3 regions of the Streptomyces sp. NPDC047982 genome follow, and region 2 is predicted to be linked to each of the others. Evidence: riboswitches for the same ligand, from Rfam matches in the RefSeq annotation. Region 2 holds a riboswitch; each other region holds the start of a gene.

Region 1 (5,177 bases), on a different contig from region 2:
AGGGTGGTGTCGGCGGCGATCTCCTGCGTGGCCTTGACCGTCCCCGCCCGGGTGGAACCGCCGGCGCCGTACGTCACGGAGACGAAACTCGGCCGCACCGCCTCGACGCGACGCAGGGCGTTCCAGAGGTTCCGTTCGCCCTTCTCGGTCTTGGGTGCCCAGAACTCGAAGGAGTACGAGGGCTTGCCGGTCGCGAGGAGTTCACGCACCGTGGGCGCGTGATCCCTCCTGGTGGTAGGTGTGCCAAGAGCCATACGGGCAGGTTAACCAGAGCGTGCGGACCGCAGGACCAGACCGGTGCAAAATGTCCGAATGAGGCGTTTGTTTGTCCACCCTTCGGACACTCGGCTGGAACGCGCTCGACGCGGCCCCGGCTCATGCCCCGGTACCGGCCCCGGACCACGTCCTGGCAAGGGGCGTCATCACTCCTCGACGCGGGCCCGGATCCGTCCGGCGAGCTCGGCGGTGGCCGCCGCGGGGTCTTCGGCCTCGGTGATCGCCCGTACGACGACCACCCGGCGCGCCCCGGCGTCCAGCACCTCGTCGAGGTTGCCCGCGTCGATCCCGCCGATGGCGAACCAGGGGCGCCGAGTGCCGAGCGAGGCGGCGTACCGCACGAGGTCCAGCCCCGGGGCGGGCCGGCCGGGCTTGGTCGGGGTGGGCCAGCAGGGGCCGGTGCAGAAGTAGTCCGCACCGGGCTCGGCCACGGCCGCGTCGACCTCGGACCGGGCGTGGGTGGAGCGGCCGATCAGCACACCGTCGCCGAGGATGGCGCGGGCCGCGCGGACCGGCAGATCGCCCTGGCCGAGATGGAGCACGTCGGAGCCGATGGCATGGGCGACGTCGGCCCGGTCGTTCACCGCGAGGAGCTTGCCGTGGCGCTCGCAGGCGTCGGCGAGAACCGCGAGGTGTTCGAGTTCCTCGGCGGCCTCCATGCCCTTGTCGCGCAGCTGGACGATGTCGACCCCGGCGGCGAGGACGGCGTCGAGGAAGGCCGGGAGATCTCCCTGACGCCTGCGGGCGTCCGTGCACAGGTAGAGCCGGGCGTCGGACAGCTGCGCGCGAGGCGTGGGCATGGTGTGGTTCCCCCCGAAAGAGCGTGAGCGGTCATCGGAACGGCGCCGGGGTGCGGCCGTGCGGCCCGCACCCCGGCGTGCGGCCTCTCAGACGGCGAGCGCCTGGGCGCGGCGCTTCACCTCCGTGCCGCGATTCTCACTCAGTGCCTGGGCGGGTGTGCCCGGCAGGGTCGGGTCGGGCGTGAAGAGCCACTCCAGCATCTCTTCGTCGTTGAAGCCATCGTCCCGCAGGAGGGTCAGGGTGCCGGAGAGCCCCTTGACCACCTTGTTGCCGGCGATGAAGGCGGCCGGCACCTGGAGAGCCCGGTTCTCACCACGGCGCACGGCGATGAGCTGGCCCTCCTTGACCAGCTGCCGCACACGTGTCACCTCGACACCGAGCGTGTCGGCGATGTCGGGGAGGTGGAGCCAGGCAGGGACGAGAGCATCGATCTTTGCGTCAATCTCGGTCACGGGACAAGCGTGCCATCCCGGACCGACAGCCGGTAGCCGGGCCGACCGTACGGGCGGCGCCGGTACGCCGTCGGAGGGTCGGCGGCCCCAGGGGCACGGACGTCGAAGAGCCGTCGGCCCCCGGGGGCGGGGGCGTCAGAGGGCCGTCGACTTCAGGGGCACGGAGGGGTCGGCGGCCCGCACCGGGTCGACGCGCGTCCCCGCCTCGATGAGCCTGCGGCCCTGCGCCAGGTCGCGGGGGCGGCCCACGGCGAGGACCGCGACCAGGACCCCGTCGCGCAACCAGCACACCGACCAGGCGGAGTCGGCGGCGTCGCCGCGCCACAGCAGGGTGTCGGCGCCCGCGTGGTGGCCCGCGTACTGCACGAACCGGTCGAACTGCTCGGACCAGAAGTACGGCACGGGGTCGTAGGCGGGCGGCGCCGGGTGCTCCCCGCCCGCCGCCGCGACGATGTCGGCGGCGACGGTCCGGGGGCCCTGGAGCGCGTTGTCCCAGTGATGGACGAGCAGGCGTTCGCCGTAGCGGGCGGACGGGAACGAGGCACAGTCGCCGACGGCGTACACATCGGGCAGCGAGGTGCGCAGCGCCGCGTCGGCGGTCACCGACCCGTCGGGGCCGAGTTCGACGCCCGAGCCTGCCAGCCAGCCGGTGGCGGGGCGGGCACCGATGCCGACGACGACCGCCCCGGCCGGGATCCCGCGGCCGCCGGCGAGGACCACCCGGCCCGGTTCGACATGGTCGACCCGGGTGCCGGTGAGGAGTTCGGCCCCGCTCTCGGCGTACCAGGCGGCCATCGGGGCGGCGACCTCGGCGGGCAGCGTGCCGGCGAGCGGCCGGCCGGCGGCCTCCAGGACGGTGACCGCGCAGCCGGCGGCGCGGGCCGCGGTGGCGAACTCGGCGCCGATCCAGCCCGCGCCCACGACCACCACGTCGTGCCGCTCGTCGAGGACGGGCCGCAACCGCGCCGCGTCGTCGAGCGTGCGCAGCAGGTGGACGCCGGGGACGCCCTCGGTGCCGGGCAGGGCCACCGGTTCCGCACCGGTCGCGATGACCAGCACGTCGTAGGGGACGGGGCCGGACCGGGTGTCCAGTTCGTGCGCCGCGGCCCGCAGGCCGGTGACGTCGAGGCCCAGTCTCAGCTCGATGTCCAGTGCCTCGAAGTCGATGTCGAAGGCGGAGTCCTCGGCCGTGCCGAGCAACACCGCCTTCGACAGCGGGGGCCGGTCGTAGGGCTGGTGGGTTTCGGCGCCGATCACCGTGACGGGGCCGGTGAAGCCCTGCTCCCGCAGGGCCACGGCCGTCTGCACACCGGCCATCCCCGCGCCGACGACGACGACGCGGCGCTCCGTGCCCGGGTTCGGGCGCTCCGACTGCTGCGACTGCTGCTGATCGCTCACCTGTCCACCATAAGCACCTGACTGACCGTCACGGCAGGGGGAGTTCCTCCACGGTGCTGGTGCCGCTGCCCTCCTGGGACTCCCATTCCCACCGCTCCTCCAGCCGGACCCGGCCGTCCGGGAGATCGACGACGGTGGAGACGCAGTGGCCGCAGGACGTCGTTCCGTCCTGCTTGAGCTGCACGTACCGGAAGTCGAGGACGTCGCCGGCGCGGGTGCCGACGAGTCGGCCGCGGACCACGTCGCCGCCCGCGTACTCGGCCCAGATCCGGCCGTCCTCCTCGTGGTACGTGAAGCGGGTGCGGGTACCGACCTGACCGGGTGCCTGATCGGCGACCGGCGAGAGGACGAGTCCGTCGAGCGAACGGGCCATGGCGCTGCTCCCTTGCCTGGGTCCGGCGGTCCCTCACCGGGCCCGGTGGACGGGGTTTACGGCCTCATCCACGCTTGGCAGCGGGTGAGGCCGTTAGGGTGGCCACGGTAAGACACTCGCGGGAGCCCGGACGCAGGGGCTGAGAGGGAGGCTGGAGCGGCCTTCGACCGTACGAACCTGATCCGGGTCATGCCGGCGAAGGGAGGGGCTGGACGCCCATGCGTTCTTCTCACCACGAAGGCCGGTCCGCCGGGGACGGGGGGCCTTACGACGTCCTCGTCGTCGGGGGCGGGATCATCGGCCTGGTGACCGCCTGGCGCAGCGCGCAGCGCGGACTGCGCACCGGGGTCGTCGATCCCGATCCGGGTGGCGGGGCCGCCCGCGTGGCAGCCGGGATGCTGGCCGCCGTCACCGAGCTCCACTACGGCGAGGAGCTGCTGCTGGGCCTCAATCTCGCCTCTGCCGCCCGCTATCCGGCCTTCGTGGCGGAGCTGGAGGAGGCGAGCGGCCGGGACACGGGTTTTCGCACCTGCGGCACGCTCGCCGTCGCGTTGGACGCCGACGACCGGGCCCATCTGCGGGAACTGCACGCCCTGCAACGGCGTTCGGGCCTGGAATCGCAGTGGCTGACGGGCCGCGAGTGCCGCCGTCTGGAGCCGATGCTCGCGCCGGGCGTGCGCGGCGGGCTGCGGGTCGACGGCGATCACCAGATCGATCCGCGCCGGCTGGCCGCCGCGCTGCTGACCGCGTGCGAGCGGGCCGGGGTGGTCTTCCACCGGGCCCGCGCGGAGCGCCTGACGGTGGTGCGCGACCGCGCCGCCGGAATCGTGCTCGCCCGGGGCGCGGAGCTCGCCGCCGGCCAGACCGTGCTCGCCGCGGGGAGTCTCAGCGGCCGGCTGCCGGGCCTGCCGGACGGGGTCGCGCCACCGGTCCGGCCGGTGAAGGGGCAGGTGCTGCGACTGACCGTGCCCGCCCGGTACGCGCCCTTCCTCTCCCGGACGGTCCGGGCCCTGGTCCGGGGCGGCCACCTCTATCTCGTACCGCGCGAGAACGGCGAACTGGTCGTCGGCGCCACCAGCGAGGAAATGGGCTGGGACACCACCGTCACCGCGGGCGGCGTCTACGAGCTGCTGCGCGACGCCCACGAGCTGGTGCCCGGCATCACGGAGCTGCCGCTCGTCGAGACCCGGGCCGGCCTGCGCCCCGGCTCCCCCGACAACGCCCCGCTGCTGGGCCCCACCGCGCTGCCCGGCCTCCATCTCGCGACCGGCCACCATCGCAACGGGGTGCTGCTCACGCCCGTCACCGGCGACGTCATGGCGGCGGCGCTGGCCGACGGTGAGCTGCCCGAGGTGGCCCGCCCCTTCACCCCGTACCGCTTCTCGCCCGCCGCCGACTCCGTACGTCAGGAGCAGCCCGCATGACCGAGCCCGCGCCCTCCCCCGCTTCCGATTCCGTGTCCGTCCCCTCCGCCGCTTCGATGTCCGTGTCCGTGAACGGGGAGGTCCGGCTCCTCGCCGCGGGCACCGCCCTGGACGCGCTGGTCGCCGGGCTGACCTCCGCCCGCTCCGGTGTCGCGGCGGCCGTCAACGAGAGCGTCGTGCCGCGCGGGCAGTGGTCCGCCACGCCGTTGCTCGACGGGGACCGCGTCGAGATCCTGACCGCGGTCCAGGGAGGCTGACCGTGTCCGACGACCTCTTCTCGCTCGGCGACACCACGTTCGGCTCCCGGCTGATCCTGGGCACGGGCGGGGCGCCCAGCCTCGATGTGCTGGAACGCTCCCTCGTCGCCTCCGGCACCGAGCTGACCACCGTCGCGATGCGCCGTCTCGACCCGACCGTGCGGGGATCGGTGCTGTCCGTCCTGCGGCGGCTCTC
Region 2 (5,177 bases):
GCCGACCTCACGCCCGCCGAGCGCAAGGAGGCCGTCGCCGCGATCGGCGAGAAGCCGTTCCGCGCCCAGCAGCTCTCGCAGCACTACTTCGCGCGGTACGCGCACGACCCGGCCGAGTGGACCAACATCCCGGCCGCCTCGCGGGAGAAGCTCGCCGAGGCGATGTTCCCCGAGCTGATGTCCGTGGTCCGTCACATCAGCTGCGACGACGACACCACCCGCAAGACGCTGTGGAAGCTGCACGACGGGACGCTCGTCGAATCCGTCCTGATGCGTTACCCGGAGCGGGTGACGATGTGCATCTCGTCGCAGGCGGGCTGCGGGATGAACTGCCCGTTCTGCGCCACCGGGCAGGCCGGTCTGGACCGCAATCTGTCGACCGCGGAGATCGTCCACCAGATCGTGGACGGCATGCGGGCGCTGCGCGACGGGGAGGTGCCCGGAGGACCGGCGCGGCTCTCCAACATCGTCTTCATGGGCATGGGCGAGCCGCTGGCCAACTACAACCGCGTCGTCGGCGCGATCCGTCGGCTGACCGATCCGGAGCCGGACGGGCTGGGGCTGTCGCAGCGGGGGATCACCGTGTCCACCGTGGGGCTGGTGCCCGCGATGCGGCGCTTCGCCGACGAGGGCTTCAAGTGCCGGCTGGCCGTCTCGCTGCACGCGCCGGACGACGAGCTGCGCGACACCCTCGTCCCGGTGAACACCCGGTGGAAGGTGCGCGAGGTGCTGGACGCCGGGTGGGAGTACGCGGAGAAGTCCGGCCGCCGTGTCTCCATCGAGTACGCGCTGATCCGGGACATCAACGACCAGGCGTGGCGCGGTGATCTGCTCGGCCGGCTGCTCAAGGGCAAGCGGGTGCACGTCAACCTGATCCCGCTGAACCCGACGCCCGGCTCCAAGTGGACCGCCTCCCGGCCCGAGGACGAGAAGGCGTTCGTGGAGGCCATCGCGACGCACGGGGTACCGGTGACCGTACGGGACACCCGGGGCCAGGAGATCGACGGGGCCTGCGGGCAGCTGGCGGCGGCCGAGCGCTGAGACCGAAGCCGACCGGATCGCGGGAGCACTGAGTCCGGCGTTCTGCGGGTCCGCAGTGGTCCGGCCGGACCGCGCGGCGCACGGGCGCCGGGGGCCGGGGGCCTGGGGCCTTCGGCGCCGGTCGGCCGAGGCCCCGGCGGGCCGGTCGGCCGGCCCGTGTAACCTGGCCCGGAATCAACTTCATATTCCGACAGGGGAGCGCCACAGCGCTGAGAGTGCGGCACCGGGGGACCGGTCGTCCGCAGACCCTCTGAACCTCGCCCGGGTCATTCCGGGTAGGAAGTTCGGTCATCAACTCATGCTGTTGCGCCCTGCCCGCTTTCCGCGGGCGGGGCCGCGTCTCTTCCTGGCCAAAACCCAGGAGGAATCCACCATGACCACCACGCGCAGGACCATGGGCGCCACGCGCGGGTCCGTGCGGCTCGCGGCCACGGCCGTCGTCACCGCACTCGGCATCACGTCACTGGCCGGATGCGGGAGTTCCGGCACCTCGTCCTCCGGCTCGGGCGGCACGAAGGGCACGGGCCCGAAATCCGTGACGCTCGTCAGCCACGACTCCTTCAACGCCTCCGACGCAGTGCTGAAGGAGTTCACCGAGGAGACCGGCTACACCGTCAAGGTCCTGAAGAGCGGCGACGCGGGCGTGGCCCTCAACCAGGAGATCCTGACCAAGGGATCGCCGCGCGGAGACGTGTTCTTCGGCGTCGACAACACCCTCCTCTCCCGCGCCCTCGACAGCGGCATCTTCACGCCGTACGAGGCGAAGGGCATCGACCGGGTCGCGGCCGGTACCCGGCTGGACGCCGAGCACCGGGTCACGCCGGTCGACACCGGCGACGTCTGCGTCAACTACGACAAGAAGTACTTCGCCGACAAGAAGCTCGCCCCGCCGCGGACCTTCGACGACCTGGCGAAGCCCGCGTACAAGAACCTCCTGGTCACCGAGAACGCGGCGACCTCCTCGCCCGGTCTCGGCTTCCTCCTCGGCACCGTCGCCGCCTACGGCGAGCAGGGCTACCAGGACTACTGGAAGAAGCTGAAGGACAACGGCGTCAAGGTCGTCGACGGCTGGGAGCAGGCGTACAACGAGGAGTTCTCCGGCTCCGCGGGCGGCAGGAAGGCCGAGGCCGACCGTCCGCTCGTCGTCTCGTACGCGTCCAGCCCGCCCGTCGAGGTGCTGTACGCGAAGCCGCAGCCGTCCGAGGCCCCGACAGGGGTCGCCACCGGGACCTGCTTCCGGCAGATCGAGTTCGCGGGCCTGCTGAACGGCGCGAAGAACGAAGCGGGCGGCAAGGCGCTGCTGGACTTCCTGATCAGCAAGCGTTTCCAGGAGGACATGCCGCTCAACATGTTCGTGAACCCGGTCGTCCCGGACGCGAAGCTGCCGGACCTGTTCACGAAGTTCGGCGCGACCGTCGAGAAGCCGACGACCGTCGCTCCCGACCTGATCGCCGAGAACCGTGAGCAGTGGGTCCAGTCGTGGTCCTCGCTCGTCGTGAAGTAGCCGGGCCCGCCGCTCTCGCGGAGGTGAAGGGCGCGGACGGCACGGGTCCGCGCCCGTGCGCCGACCGCACGGGCGCGGCGCGCGCCGCGTCCCGGCGCGCGGGCGCGGTGCGGACGGCCCTGATGGCCGTGCCCGTCGCGTTCTTCGCGGTGTTCTTCGCCTACCCCGTCGTCGCGATCGTCGGCCGGGGGCTGAAGGCGGACGGCGTGTGGCAGTTCGGCCGGATCGGCGAGGTGCTGGCCCGGCCGGAGATCCGCGACGTCCTCTGGTTCACCACCTGGCAGGCGCTCGCCTCGACCGCGCTGACGCTGCTCGTCGCACTGCCCGGCGCTTACGTCTTCGCCCGCCTCGACTTTCCCGGGAAGCAATTGCTGCGGGCGGTGGTCACCGTGCCGTTCGTCCTGCCGACCGTCGTCGTCGGGACGGCGTTCCTGGCGGTGCTGGGGCGCGGCGGACTCCTCGACGAACTCTGGGGCGTGCGCCTCGACACCACCGTGTGGGCGATTCTCCTCGCCCATGTCTTCTTCAACTACGCGGTGGTCGTACGGACCGTCGGCGGCCTGTGGGCGCAGCTCGATCCGCGGCAGGAGGAGGCCGCCCGGGTGCTGGGCGCCGGACGGTTCGCGGCCTGGCGGCGGGTGACGCTGCCGGCCCTCGCGCCCGCCGTGGCCGCCGCCGCGCTGATGGTATTCCTTTTCACCTTCACCTCGTTCGGCGTCGTGCAGATCCTCGGCGGCCCCGGGTACGCCACGCTGGAGGTGGAGATCTACCGGCAGACCGCCCAGCTCCTCGCCCTTCCGACGGCCGCCGTGCTGACGCTGATCCAGTTCGCCGCGGTGGGCGCGATCCTCGCGGTGCACGCGTGGACCGTACGGCGCAGGGAGACCGCGCTGAGGCTGGTCGATCCGGAACGGACCGCCCGCAGGCCGCGCGGGGGCGGGCAGTGGGCGCTGCTCGGCGCGGTGCTGCTGACCGTGCTGGTGCTCATACTGCTGCCCCTCGCGGTGCTGGTGGAACGCTCGCTCGACACTCCCGGCGGCCATGGTCTCGACTTCTACCGCGCTCTGGGATCGGTGGACGCGGGCGGAGGCACCTTCCTGGTCGCGCCGCTCGAAGCGATCGGGAACTCCGTGGCGTACGCGCTGGTCGCGACGACGATCGCGCTGGTCGTGGGCGGGCTGGCCGCTGCCGCGCTGACCCGGCGCGCGGGGCGGCTCGTGCGTGGTTTCGACGCGCTGCTGATGCTGCCGCTGGGGGTGTCGGCGGTCACCGTCGGCTTCGGCTTCCTGATCACCCTGGACAAGCCGCCGCTGGACCTGCGTACGTCGTGGATCCTGGTGCCGCTCGCCCAGGCGCTGGTCGGCGTGCCCTTCGTCGTACGGACCATGCTGCCGGTGCTGCGCGCGGTGGACGGCCGGCTCCGTGAGGCGGCCGCGGTGCTCGGGGCCTCGCCGCTGCGGGCCTGGCGGGAGGTCGATCTCCCGCTGGTGCGGCGGGCGTTGCTGGTCGCGGCCGGTTTCGCGTTCGCCGTGTCGCTCGGCGAGTTCGGTGCGACGGTGTTCATCGCACGGCCCGACCGGCCGACGCTGCCGGTGGCGGTGGCCCGGCTGCTGGGCCGGGCCGGTGAGCTCAACTACGGCCAGGCGATGGCCCTCAGCACCATTCTCATGGTGGTGTGCGCGGTCTCGCTGCTGCTGCTCGAACGTATTCGCACGGACCGGTCCGGGGAGTTCTGACGATGCTGACACTGGAATCGGCCACGGTCCGCTTCGGTGGGCGGACCGCGCTCGACCGGGTGGACCTGGAGGTCGAAGAGCACGAGATCGTCTGTGTGCTGGGGCCGAGCGGCAGCGGCAAGTCGACCCTGTTGCGGGTCGTCGCCGGGCTCCAGGAGACGGACGGCGGCCGGGTTCTGCTGGACGGGACGGACCAGACGGGGGTGCCGGTGCACCGGCGGGGTCTCGGCCTGATGTTCCAGGACCACCAGCTCTTCCCGCACCGGGACGTCGGCGCCAACGTCGCGTTCGGGCTGCGGATGCGCGGGGTGCCCCGGCGCGACCAGGAACGCCGGGTCGGTGAACTCCTCGACCTGGTGGGCCTGCCCGGCGCCCAGCGGCGGGCCGTCGCCGCGCTGTCCGGCGGCGAGCAGCAGCGGGTCGCCCTCGCCCGCGCGCTCGCCCCGAGTCCCAAGTTGCTGATGCTGGACGAGCCGCTCGGCCAGCTCGACCGCGGTCTGCGCGAGCGACTGGTGGCCGAACTGCGCACGCTCTTCGGCCGACTGGGGACGACGGTGCTGGCCGTCACGCATGACCAGGGCGAGGCGTTCGCGCTGGCCGACCGGGTGGTGGTGATGCGGGACGGACGGATCGCCCAGGCGGGCACGCCGCTGGAGGTGTGGCAGCGGCCCGCCTCCGCGTTCGTCGCCCGGTTCCTCGGCTTCGACAACGTGGTCGTGGCGACGGTGACCGGCACCGACGCCCACACGGTGTGGGGCGCGGTCCCGGTGCCCGAGGGGGCGCCGCAGGGGGAGTGCGCCGTGCTGGTGCGTCCGGCCGGGGTGCGGATGGGCGCGCCGGACGAGGGGCTGCGCTGCGCGGTCGGGACGCGCACGTTCCGGGGCGACCGCGTCGCC
Region 3 (5,177 bases), on a different contig from region 2:
ATTCCTGCTGGTCGGCTATCTGCTGAAGCTGCTCAGTCCGCCGCCCGCCTTCGCCTCCACCATGGTCACCGCGGGCTGGTTCTTCGCCGTGGTCATGGCCGCCGCCATCCTGGTCGCCGCCGTCGGGCTGCTGATCACCGCGCTGCGCAACGGCTCCGCGTCGGAGAACGCCGTCCGCGACGAGATCGAGCTGCCGGAGGACGTGGCACGTGCCCGGGAAGCCTGGCGCCACGCACTGCTGGAACGCGGCATCCTGCCGTTCCTGCGCGACGCCCTCGACGACCCCGAGGCCGCCTCCGCCGCACGCACACCGCAGCGCTCACCGAACCGCATCCCGAAAGTCGGCTACAGCAGACCCGACTTCTCCGGCCCGGACGAGGGACCTGCCGCAGGTCCCCGCCCGACCTTCACCAGTCCGGACTTCACCAGCCCCGACTTCGGCAGCTCCGAGCACGAAGTGGAATGACCGAGCCGCCGCACACGCCCCTTCCCCGTCCCCCGTCACGCAGGCCCCGCGCGCCCCTCCCCCGCTCGGACCCGGCCGACGAAGAACGCGGGCGAGACGCACCCGATCACAGGTCCCAGGACCTCGGACGCGCCAGCCCCTCCCACTCGGGACGGAGGAGCGAGAACACCACGATGTCGTACCGCCGCCCCCGGTGCAGGCACGCCGACCGGCTCACTCCCTCCCGGGTGAACCCCGACTTGTCGAGGACGGCGAGCGCAGCCGCGTTGTCCGCGTGGCTGATGGCCCGGAGGCGATACAGGGGAAGCTCCCCGAACGCCAGGTCCGTCAGCACGTCCAGGGCGTCCGTGGGCCCGGGAGCGAGCGAGCAACGAGGGACGAGGGTGCGGAACCCGGCGGTCCGCCCCCTCTGTCGCCCCGGCCGGCCGTCACCTCAGTCCGCGACGGGCAGGTAGACACGGTTGCCGGCCGCCGCGAACTCCTTCGACTTCTCCGACATCCCCGCCTCGATCTCCGCTTGTGACACCCCGTGTTCACGCCGGATGTCCTGAGAGATCTTCATCGAACAGAACTTCGGGCCGCACATCGAGCAGAAGTGCGCCGTCTTCGCCGGCTCCGCGGGCAGCGTCTCGTCGTGGAACCCCCGTGCCGTGACCGGGTCGAGCGCCAGGTTGAACTGATCCTCCCACCGGAACTCGAACCGGGCGTCGGAGAGCGCGTCGTCCCAGTCCTGCGCCCCCGGATGCCCTTTGGCGAGGTCCGCCGCGTGGGCCGCGATCTTGTACGTGATCACGCCAGTCTTCACGTCGTCCCGGTTCGGCAGCCCGAGGTGCTCCTTGGGCGTCACGTAACAGAGCATCGCCGTGCCCCACCAGGCGATCATCGCCGCGCCGATGCCCGAGGTGATGTGGTCGTACGCCGGAGCGACATCGGTGGTCAGCGGGCCGAGCGTGTAGAAGGGCGCCTCCTCGCAGATCTCCTGCTGGAGGTCGATGTTCTCCTTGATCTTGTGCATCGGGACATGGCCCGGGCCCTCGATCATGGTCTGGACGCCGTACCGCTTGGCAATCGTGTTCAGCTCACCGAGCGTGTGCAGTTCGGCGAACTGCGCCTCGTCGTTGGCGTCCGCGATCGAGCCGGGGCGCAGCCCGTCGCCGAGCGAGTACGTCACGTCGTAGGAGGCGAGGAGTTCGCAGAGTTCCTCGAAGTTCTCGTAGAGGAATGACTCCTTGTGGTGCGCGAGGCACCACGCCGCCATGATCGAGCCGCCGCGCGAGACGATGCCGGTCTTGCGGCGGGCGGTCAGCGGAACGTACGGCAGGCGTACGCCGGCGTGCACCGTCATGTAGTCGACGCCCTGCTCGGCCTGTTCGACGACGGTGTCCTTGTAGATCTCCCACGTCAGTTCCTCGGCCTTGCCGTCGACCTTTTCGAGGGCCTGGTAGAGGGGCACGGTGCCGATCGGCACCGGGGAGTTGCGCAGAACCCACTCACGGGTGGTGTGAATGTCGCGCCCGGTGGAAAGGTCCATGACCGTGTCGGCGCCCCAGCGCGTCGCCCACGTCATCTTCTCCACCTCCTCCTCAATGGAGGACGTCACCGCGGAGTTGCCGATGTTGGCATTGACCTTCACCAGAAACCGCTTTCCGATGATCATCGGCTCGGTCTCGGGATGGTTGACATTCGCCGGCAGCACGGCGCGGCCTGCGGCGATCTCCTCGCGCACCGCCTCCGGCTCGACGCCCTCCCGGATCGCCACGTACTCCATTTCCGGAGTGATTTCGCCCCGCCTGGCATACGCGAGCTGGGTCACGGGCCGGCCGTCCCGGCTGCGGCGCGGCAGCCGGGGCCGACCGGGGAAGACCGCGTCGAGATTGCGCAGCCCTTCTCCAAGCTCTCGGCTTCGCCCGAGCAGGGGAGACCCCATACGCGGCGAGGTGTGCTTGAGCCCGTCGTCCTCGGGGCGGGCGGGGCGGCCCGGGTACTCCTCGGTGTCGCCGCGCGCGGTGATCCAATTCCCCCTCAGCGGCGCGAGTCCGCGACGGACGTCGGTCTCGACGGTGGGATCGGTGTACGGCCCCGACGTGTCGTACAGCGTCACGTCCTTGCCGTTCGTGAGGTGCACCTGACGGACGGGCACACGGATGTCGGGGCGTGAGCCCTGGACGTATCCCTTGTGCCAGCCGATGGACTTCCCGGCCTCGTCGCTCTGGCTGGAGGCAGGCGTGCGTGTGTCCGATGTGGTCATGGAGACCTATCTCCCTACGCCGGCATTACCCGGTAACAGGTTCGGCGGTCGGCGCAGCCCCTCCCGTACGGACGTACGGATATCAGCGCCCTCTCAGCCCGGTGCTCCGAGCTCCCGCGTGTGCAAAGGTTCCTCCACGCTAGCGCCCTGTCCGGTGGAATGAACAGAGGGTCCCTTGCCTCCTTGCGATGATCGCCCGGTGACGTCCCTCCCCAGAGCTTCCGAACCACCGAGCCATCAGCACGACCACGCACATGGCCATGCGCACGCCCACGGACCCGCCGCGCCCGTCTCCAGGCATCTGCGGAAGGTCATCGCGGCCGTACTGATCCCGTTCGCCGCCGCGGTCCTCGTCGGACTGGTGGCGCTCTGGCCGGGCGGTGCGCCACCGCACGAACGGACCGGTGTCGGCTTCGACCGGCAGACCCAGCAGGGCAAGGTGGTGGATGTCGCCCCCGTGGGCTGCAAGGAGGTGAACGCCTCCCAGATGCCGGTCGGGGGCGAAGCCGCTCCGCCGTCGACCGGCCGCACCGGGCTGTGCGCGAAGGCCACGGTCGAGGTGACGACCGGTCACGACAGCGGGCGGAGGTTCGTGGAGGTCGTCCAGCCCGACGCATCACGTCAGTTGCGCGAGGGGCAGGGCGTGGTCGTGGCGTACGCCCCTGACGCGCCCCGTGACCTGCAGTATTCGGTGACCGATGTGAACCGGAAGTTCCCGATGGCACTGCTGGCCGGGATCTTCGCCCTGGTCGTGGTCGCGGTGGGCAGAATGCGCGGGGTGATGGCGCTGGTCGCGCTCGCCGTGTCGTTCGCCGTACTGACCCTGTTCATCCTCCCGGCCATCCTCCAGGGCTCGAATCCGCTGATCGTCGCGGTGGTGGGGTCCAGCGCGATCATGCTGATCGCGCTCTACATGTGTCACGGGCTCACCGCCCGCACCTCGGTCGCGGTGGTGGGCACGCTGATCTCGCTCCTCTTGATCGGGCTGCTCGGCTCGCTCTTCATCGGCTGGGCGAGCCTGACCGGCAACACCGACGACAGCACCGGCCTCATCCACGGGCTGTATCCGCGTATCGACATGAGCGGCCTGCTGCTGGCCGGTGTCATCATCGGTTCGCTCGGGGTGCTCGACGACGTGACGGTCACCCAGACGTCGGCTGTCTGGGAGCTCCACCAGGCGAACCCGACGATGGGCGTGCGGGGGCTCTACCGGGCAGGGATCAGGATCGGGCGCGATCACATCGCCTCAGTCGTCAATACGCTGGTGCTCGCCTACGCGGGCGCCGCGCTGCCGTTGCTGTTGTTGTTCTCGATCGCCAGGAGCAGCGTGGGCACGGTGGCCAACAGCGAGCTGGTGGCGGAGGAGGTCGTACGGACGCTGGTCGGTTCGATCGGGCTGGTCGCCTCTGTGCCGGTGACGACGGTGCTCGCCGCGCTGGTGGTGTCCGCGGACCGCACAGGGCTCGGCGCGGAAGCCGGAGCTCCAGCACCCGTACGGACCGGGAAGGGCCGCCGTCGCAGGACGAAGCCGTGAGCACCCCGGAACGCACATCGGTCGGCTGACGAGGAGCGGTCCCGAACACGGAGAGCGATTCGCCCATTCGGCGGATGTCATGTTCGACCGGCGGCCCCCGGTCGGCGACACCGTGTTCTTCAGCCGGCGTTCTGCTCCTCGGCGAGGATCCGGCCCAGGGCCTCCTCGAGATTTCCCTCGAAGTCACCCAGCGTGCGCTCCTGCCCGAGCGGCACGAGCTTGTCGGTCCGGTCGAGAAAGGCTACGAGCGGCGCCGAACCAGCCCGGAAGAGAGCACGGTCAGCACCCACCTGGAGCCGGATGTGCACATCGGAAAGCCCTTCGGGTTCCGTGGGCCCGATGTGCACATCGCCGTCGCCACTGGGGCTGTTGAGGCCGTCGAGCAGCAACTCACGGCCGAATGCCCAGGTGACGGGGGCGTCACCTGGAAGATGGAAGGTCATCCGAATCGCATACGGATCACACACTTCGTACCGGAGTTCCACCGGGATCCGGAAAGAGAGCTCCTCGGAGACGAGAAAGCTCATCATGACCTCAGCTTGAACCGACTCGCGCATCGTTCAACCCCGCAGTAGATGAATCTGGCCAGGAATGATCCCCCATGGCCCTATTGACGCCATCGTGGTGCACGCGATAGCAGATCACAAGGAGTGATTTTTCAGATACTGATAGAGAACACGAACGAACGCAAGAGGCTGGCCACTTCGCCACGTAGTTGTTCGACTGCGGGGCGCAATCTGTGTTGTTGTTCCAGGGGTAGCGAAATCGCCATCGCGGCGGCGGTGAAGCCGACGGTGATCGGAATGGCCGCACAAACCGTTCCCAGCGCGTACTCCTCCCGTTCGACGACAGGTTCCATGCGCTCCAGCGCCTTCAGCCGCTCGAGGAACGTCGCGCGATCCTTCACCGAGTAGCGGGTCAGCGGCCGT

Evidence for each region. A riboswitch is a leader RNA that binds a small molecule or an ion and turns the genes downstream of it on or off. The one in region 2 is predicted to bind thiamine pyrophosphate.
Region 1: linked by a shared signal. The riboswitch ahead of thiO (glycine oxidase ThiO) and the one ahead of ACGF2V_RS16015 (thiamine ABC transporter substrate binding subunit) in region 2 are both predicted to bind thiamine pyrophosphate.
Region 3: linked by a shared signal. The riboswitch ahead of thiC (phosphomethylpyrimidine synthase ThiC) and the one ahead of ACGF2V_RS16015 (thiamine ABC transporter substrate binding subunit) in region 2 are both predicted to bind thiamine pyrophosphate.

The regions. Positions count from the first base shown of each region.
Region 1 covers NZ_JBIDBS010000004.1:326,569-331,745, forward strand. The annotation lists gene metF (methylenetetrahydrofolate reductase [NAD(P)H]) at 1-254, opposite strand, end outside; gene thiE (thiamine phosphate synthase) at 423-1,076, opposite strand; gene ACGF2V_RS06980 (Rv2175c family DNA-binding protein) at 1,164-1,529, opposite strand; gene ACGF2V_RS06985 (FAD-dependent oxidoreductase) at 1,665-2,846, opposite strand; gene ACGF2V_RS06990 (hypothetical protein) at 2,956-3,300, opposite strand; TPP riboswitch at 3,409-3,521, shown strand; gene thiO (glycine oxidase ThiO) at 3,519-4,724, shown strand; gene thiS (sulfur carrier protein ThiS) at 4,721-4,981, shown strand; gene ACGF2V_RS07005 (thiazole synthase) at 4,984-5,177, shown strand, end outside.
Region 2 covers NZ_JBIDBS010000011.1:99,832-105,008, reverse strand. The annotation lists gene rlmN (23S rRNA (adenine(2503)-C(2))-methyltransferase RlmN) at 1-1,041, shown strand, start outside; TPP riboswitch at 1,224-1,341, shown strand; gene ACGF2V_RS16015 (thiamine ABC transporter substrate binding subunit) at 1,415-2,545, shown strand; gene ACGF2V_RS16010 (iron ABC transporter permease) at 2,668-4,281, shown strand; gene ACGF2V_RS16005 (ABC transporter ATP-binding protein) at 4,284-5,177, shown strand, end outside.
Region 3 covers NZ_JBIDBS010000001.1:206,886-212,062, forward strand. The annotation lists gene ACGF2V_RS00895 (hypothetical protein) at 1-466, shown strand, start outside; gene ACGF2V_RS00900 (GNAT family protein) at 573-800, opposite strand; gene thiC (phosphomethylpyrimidine synthase ThiC) at 900-2,714, opposite strand; TPP riboswitch at 2,709-2,842, opposite strand; gene ACGF2V_RS00910 (YibE/F family protein) at 2,914-4,248, shown strand; gene ACGF2V_RS00915 (SsgA family sporulation/cell division regulator) at 4,368-4,805, opposite strand; gene ACGF2V_RS00920 (helix-turn-helix domain-containing protein) at 4,907-5,177, opposite strand, start outside.